Regions from separate parts of the Dorea sp. BIOML-A1 genome, predicted to be linked through region 1. Evidence: predicted binding sites of a transcription regulator. Region 1 holds the regulator's gene; the other holds the start of a gene.

Region 1 (3,605 bases):
TCTGCATCTGCTTTCAATTTCTGAAGGATCATTGCTGAAATCTCCTGTGGAGAATATTTCTTATCTTCAATTGTTACCTTATAGTCGGTTCCCATCTCTCTCTTGATAGAAGAGATTGTTCTCTCTGCATTTGTTACTGCCTGACGTTTTGCAGGTTCTCCGACAAGACGCTCACCAGTCTTTGTAAATGCAACTACAGATGGTGTTGTTCTTGCGCCTTCTGTGTTGGCGATAACTGTCGGCTGTCCACCTTCCATTACGGCTACGCAACTGTTTGTTGTTCCTAAGTCAATACCTATAATTTTACCCATGATAAATTTCCTCCTGTATTATTCTTTATTCTGATAATTGTGAATATGCTTGTTTCTAGTTTGCTACTTTTACCATGCTGTGTCTTACGACCGAATCACGGTATGTGTAACCTTTCTGAAATTCTTCGGCAACAATATTTTCACCAAAGTTTTCGTCTTCCACATGCATCACCGCATTGTGGAAATTCGGATCAAACGGCTGACCTACTGCTTCAATAGGCTTCACCTCTATTCCTTCAAGTGTGGTAACAAGGTGTTTGTATACCTTTTCCATTCCCTGAACGAACGGATCTTCTTTTTCTTCTTCCTTTACCGCATCTAATCCTCTTTCGAAGTTATCTACAACCGGAAGAATCTTTTCTATGATATCTTTCGCTCCAACTTCATACATCTGGGACTTTTCCTTTTCTGTACGTTTGCGGAAGTTATCAAACTCTGCCATCTGACGAGTAAGCTTATCTGTCAGTTCTTCTATCTTCTCGTCCTTTTTATCTTTCTTTTTACCAAATAATTTTTTGCCAGTTTTCTTTTCTGCATCCTCTTTGGCTTCTTCGCTTCCGGCTTCTTCGGAAGTTTCTTCTGTCTCCTCCGCCTCAGCTTCTGCAGATTCAGTCTCAGCTGCAGACTTTTTGGCTTCTTCCACAGCTTCTTTTACCATATCTTCCTGGCTTTTTTCCTGCTTATTCTCCAAGGGTTATTCCACCTTTCTATCATTCTTATGAAACATCTGATCCAGTTCTGTCTGGAGACGCTTCATAGATTTTAAAACATGCTCATAATCCATACGTTTCGGTCCGATAATTCCTATCGTTCCTTTCATACCATCTCCCAGCTCATACGTTGCGGTTACCACACTGCAGTCCCGCATGGTCTGTACCGGCGTCTCATCACCGATATATACCTGGATTCCGGTATTGTCTTCCTTTGCCAGGGTCTGGGTTACCAGCTCGGATAACTGCTGTTTTTCTTCAAATGCACTGATGATCTCCTGTGCACTCTGGTTATCACTCAGCTCCGGATATTTAAAAATGTTCGTTGCACCGCTTGTATAAATCTGCATGTCATCATCCAGATGAATGGCATCCGCAACTGCATCCAGAACATATCCGACTACCTGACTGTGGATTCCTGCCTGCTCTTTCAATCTGGCGATCAGACCCAGGTTGATCTCTTCAATCGCCATGCCGTTGAGTGTTGTATTCAGCAGCATGTTTAACTTCAGCAGATTCTCATTACTGATCGGTTCGTCAATGTTGATGATCTTGTTCTTGATCACATTGCCGCCCAGTACAATAACTGCAATCACCTGTTCCTCATCTACCATAGACAACTGAATGAACTTAATCTTATTCGAATTGTTCATCGGAGTGGAAACCATCGTTGCATAATTCGTATTCGTTGCAAGAACCCTTGCCGCCTGTTTCAGAAGCTGATCCATCTTGTCAGCCTTATCAAGCATCTGCTCCTGCATCTCATTTAATTCCTGCTCTTTCTCCTCCATCAGCATGTCTACATAGAGCCTGTATCCTTTGTCCGAAGGAATACGTCCTGCTGACGTATGAGGCTGGATGATATATCCCATCTCTTCCAGATCAGCCATCTCATTACGAATCGTTGCTGAACTTAAATTCAGATCCGTATATTTGGAAATTGTTCTGGAACCAACCGGTTCTCCCGTCTCCAGATAATTCTGAATGACTGCATGAAGTATTTTCAGTTTTCTTTCACTCAGTTCTTCATGATTTATCACCGGTACCTCCTCCTTTCGGCTTTAGGTTATTAGCACTCTTTATATCTGAGTGCTAACACCTTTCGACTATTAAGATAGCACTCCCGCATATTTTTGTCAACACTGTTTAGATATTTTTTAGAAAGAGGATACTCCGGTCAATAAATAACATCCCGGAATTACTGATTCTTCCGAATATACTGCATCCACTCTTTAATCTCCCTCTCATGCCCATTCTCACTCGGCACATAGAATTTTTCTCCGGCGATCTCGTCCGGAAGATATTGTTGTTCTACATAATGATGTGGATAATCATGGGCATATTTATACCCTGTACCATGTCCAAGCTTCTGCGCCCCTTTATAGTGCGCATCCTGCAGATGTGACGGAACCGTTGTCTTTGTGCGTTTCACACTTGCCATTGCATCAAAAATTGCATTGCATGCGGCATTACTCTTTGGAGCAGTCGCTACATAAGTGACTGCCTGTGAAAGGATGATCTGTGCTTCCGGCATACCGATCCTTTCGACCGCCTGAGACGCAGATACTGCTACCGTAAGTGCCATCGGATCTGCATTTCCGACGTCTTCCGATGCACAGATCATAATACGCCTGGCTATGAACTTGATATCTTCTCCTGCATACAGCATTTTTGCAAGATAATACACTGCCGCATCCGGATCAGAACCCCGCATACTTTTGATAAATGCAGAGATCGTATCGTAATGATTATCCCCGGTCTTATCGTATTTGACTACCCGTTTCTGAATACATTCGGATGCAACATCCAGTGTTATGTGAATCTTTCCGTCTGCCCCTCGTTCTGTTGTCAGGATACCAAGCTCAACCGCATTCAATGCACTTCTGGCATCCCCGCCGGAAATATCTGCAAGAAATTCCAATGCATCTTCCTCTATCACTGCCTGATAACTTCCCATGCCTTTTACCGTGTCATAGACCGCCCTCGTGATCAGCGTCTTAATATCTTCTTTCGCAAGCGGCTGCAACTCAAAAATGCTCGATCTGGAAAGCAGCGCCCCATTTACTTCAAAATACGGATTTTCCGTCGTTGCACCGATCAGGATGATCGTACCATCCTCCACAAACGGAAGCAGATAATCCTGTTGTCCTTTATTAAATCTGTGGATCTCATCTACGAACAGGATGGTCTTCTTCCGGTACATTCCCTGCATCTCTTTTGCCTTGGCAATCACTTCTTCCATATCTTTTTTACCCGCAGTCGTTGCATTGATCTGGGTAAATTCCGCACTGGTCGTGTTGGCAATTACTTTGGCAAGCGTGGTCTTCCCAGTTCCCGGAGGACCATAAAAAATGACTGAGCTTAATTTGTCCGCCTTGATCGCCCTGTAAAGCAATTTGTCTTTTCCTATAATATGCTGTTGTCCCACTACTTCTTCCAATGTTGTCGGCCGCAGTCTGGATGCAAGCGGAGCTTCCTTTTCCATGTTCTGCTCCCGCATGTAATCAAATAAATCCATTCTTTCATCTCCATTTAGTTGAACCACAAGAGTACAACTCTAATTCATTATCAATTCATCGACTGT
Region 2 (3,605 bases), on a different contig from region 1:
TGATCATTCTTATGCTGTTTATTTTTGACTGGAGAATTGGACTGATCGCTGCAGCAGGAGTATTTTTTTTCTTTGGGGTCAATTCTGTGATGCAGAATGCGGGTAAAAAAGATTCAGAGCAAAAAGTGGTATGCGATACAGAGCTTGTAAACCAGATCATGGAGTATCTGCAAGGAATATCAGAAGTAAAATCATACAATCTGCTTGGAAAACAGGCGAAAAGATTAAATGATGCAAATGAAGCATGTGAAAAGATCAATACAAAGATGGAAATGCTGTTTGTGCCCTATCATTTTCTGCAAAGCGTCATAACAAAAATCACAGGTGCGGTAATCGTAGCGTGCAGTGCATATTTTTATATTAATGGAACTATGAGTGCGGTCTATGCAATTGGTATGACAATCTCAGCATTTATGCTTTATGCCAGTCTGGAATGTGCAGGGAATTATTCATCTCTTTTACATGTGGTAAGCGTATGTGTAGATAAAGCAAATGCAATATTGGAGCTGGATACCATGGATATCGACGGTAAAGAAATACAGCCGGAAAATTACGATATCAGACTTTCTAGTGTTTCGTTTTCTTATGACAAACGGAAGATCATTGATGATATATCGCTCTCTATTCCGCAGAAAACGACGACAGCAATCGTTGGACCATCTGGTGGAGGAAAATCAACACTTTGCAATCTGATTGCCAGATTTTGGGATGTGGATTCCGGGGAAGTGACACTTGGAGGCGTGAATGTAAAAGACTACAGCATGAACAGTCTGATGAGTAATTTCTCATTTGTATTTCAGTCGGTGTATTTGTTCGCAGACACCATTGAGAATAATATTAAATTCGGACGCCAGGATGCAAGTCATGAGGAAGTGGTGGAAGCGGCGAAGAAAGCATGTTGTCATGATTTCATCAGCAAACTTCCGAATGGATACAACACAGTGATCGGAGAAGGAGGAGCCACACTTTCCGGTGGTGAGAAGCAGCGTATTTCGATAGCCAGAGCGATTATGAAGGATGCGCCAATCGTCATATTGGATGAAGCAACGGCAAATGTTGATCCGGAGAATGAAAAGGAGCTGATGGATGCAGTAGATGCACTTACAAAGGAAAAAACGATTATTATGATTGCCCACAGATTAAAAACAGTCAGACATGCAGACCAGATTGTGGTTGTTGACAAAGGACGAATTGTGCAGCAGGGAATACATGAGCAACTAATGAAGCAGGAAGGTATTTATAAGAGATTTGTGGATGCAAGGCAGCAGGCGGTAAGCTGGAAACTGGTGCACTGAGAAATAATCCACAGTTGGTGAATATCCAAATTGAATTGTCTGAAAGAGATTTAATTTAAGTTTCGTTAAGTTTCACTTATATAGGCAGAATGAGGGATATTCAATAAAGTAATATGGAAAAAGCACTGAAAACCGTTGGAATCAAGGTTTGCAAAAAAAATCTCAAAAAATTAGCACTCAAGTGTTGACAGTGCTAATATTAGGTGCTATAGTACAAATAGAACAAAGGAAGAGAGAAAAAGAATCAAAGATATGAAGCAGACAGCATTCATAGATGATTTGAAATCTGGAATCCTGAAGTTTTAGTAAACAACACCTCGGAATTCTCCGAACGTGCAAATAATATATTTTTTATCATTTGGAAGGAGATATGACTTATGATGATGCCTAGTATTTTTGGAGAAAACTTATTTGATGACTTTATGGATGATTTTTCATTCCCGACATTTCCGAATGTCGACAAAGAACTGTATGGAAAACATGCTAAGAATCTGATGAAGACAGATGTAAAAGAGACCGGAAATGCATACGAGATTGATATTGATCTTCCGGGATTTAAGAAAGATGAGATCCAGATGGAACTGAAAGACGGTGTACTTACCGTCAGTGCAGCTAAAGGACTGGATAAAGACGAGGAAGATAAGAAAGGTAACTATATCAGAAAAGAACGTTATGCGGGCAGCATGAGCAGAAGCTTCTATGTAGGAAAACATGTAACGGTAGAGGATGTACATCCGAAATATGAAAGTGGAATCCTTTCATTCAGTGTTCCGAAAGAGGAAGCAAAACCGGTAGAAGAGAAGAAACATTACATTTCAATTGAAGGTTAATGAAAGCTCATAGACATAAAAAAGAGTGATGGTACCCCACAGGTATTGAGCCTGTGGGGTATCATATCATAAAAACACATATAGAAAAGCAAATGACGGGAGGGAGAACAATGGCGGCAAAAAGAGATTATTATGATGTTCTTGGAATCAGCAGGAGTGCAGACAAGGGAACGATCAAAAGAGCATATCGTAAACTGGCCAAGAAATACCACCCGGATACCAATGCCGGAAATGCACAGGCGGAAGAGAAGTTCAAGGAAGCAACGGAAGCCTATAATGTGCTGAGTGATCCGGAAAAAAAGAAATTGTATGATCAGTTTGGCCACGCAGCTTTTGACGGCAGTGCCGGGGGCAGTGGAGCTTACGGTTATGGAAGTGAACCGGGAGGCGGCACCTATAGCTATAACGGACCGAATGGGAGTTTTCATGAATATCATTTTGAAGGCGGCGATATGGATGACATCCTGAAGAATATATTCGGCGGTGGATTCTCGGAAGGAGCAGGAAGTGGCTTTCACGGATTTGAAGGATTCGGAAAAGGATTTAGCGGTGGCGGAAATTTCCGGCAGGATGGTTCCGATGTGACAGCTGAAATAGATGTAACATTTGATGAGGCTGCATTCGGTGGAGATAAAGTTATCCGGCTGTCAGATGCACAGGGCAGCAATGTGGCAGGAAAATCATTGAAAGTGCATATTCCGGCAGGTATCAGCGACGGAAAAAGCATCCGTCTGAGAGGAAAAGGAATGCCGGGAGTGTCCGGAGGTAAAGCAGGAGATCTGTTATTAAAAGTCAGAGTCGGTAAACGTCCGGGATTCGAACGAAAAGATATGGATGTATATTCAAAAGTCACGATTCCGTTTACTACAGCAGTGCTGGGAGGAGAAGCAGTGGTACAGACACTTACCGGAAGAGTGGTCTGCAAGATCAATCCGGGAACGCAGTCCGGAACGAAGATCCGGCTAAAAGGTAAAGGAATCGTGTCTATGAAGGATGCAGGAAGATATGGAGATCAGTATGTGACTGTTCAGATAGATGTACCAAAGAATCTCAGTAACGAAGCTAAGAGAAAATTAAAAGAATTTGAAGCTGCATGCAGGAACGGAAGCCGGGGAGCAGCATAAATTTTAAATATAAATATAGAATAAATGCATTGTTTTATCAGAAGAATCCAGCTTGGATCCGGAAGGTAGAAGGATGCATTTTTTTCTGTATTGACGCTCTCTTTAGAAAGAATTATAATAAAAGAATTAGGACAAAGAATCTGTATTTCCATACAGGTTATGAAAATATATGCTAAGGAGATAAGTAAGATGAGCAAGATTATTTTAACAGGTGACCGCCCGACAGGACGTCTTCACGTTGGTCATTATGTAGGTTCATTAAAAGAACGTGTAAAATTACAGAATTCAGGAGAATATGATGAGATCTATATTATGATTGCAGATGCGCAGGCACTGACAGATAACGCCGAACATCC

The links. Region 1 encodes HrcA, which represses chaperone genes, less so after heat shock. Its sites were predicted from a motif close to TGTTAGCACTCNNNNNNNNNGAGTGCTAACA; they were not measured.
Region 2: the regulator HrcA is predicted to act here: its motif matches at 1,464-1,494, upstream of GT508_RS05915 (Hsp20/alpha crystallin family protein).

What each region holds. Positions count from the first base shown of each region.
Region 1 covers NZ_WWSA01000042.1:4,123-7,727, reverse strand. Annotated here, with positions in the region: gene dnaK (molecular chaperone DnaK) at 1-311, opposite strand, end outside; gene grpE (nucleotide exchange factor GrpE) at 367-969, opposite strand; gene hrcA (heat-inducible transcriptional repressor HrcA) at 1,006-2,061, opposite strand; gene GT508_RS13175 (replication-associated recombination protein A) at 2,220-3,539, opposite strand; gene GT508_RS13170 (polysaccharide deacetylase family protein) at 3,579-3,605, opposite strand, start outside.
Region 2 covers NZ_WWSA01000010.1:42,946-46,550, forward strand. Annotated here, with positions in the region: gene GT508_RS05910 (ABC transporter ATP-binding protein) at 1-1,295, shown strand, start outside; gene GT508_RS05915 (Hsp20/alpha crystallin family protein) at 1,673-2,125, shown strand; gene GT508_RS05920 (DnaJ C-terminal domain-containing protein) at 2,236-3,249, shown strand; gene trpS (tryptophan--tRNA ligase) at 3,439-3,605, shown strand, end outside.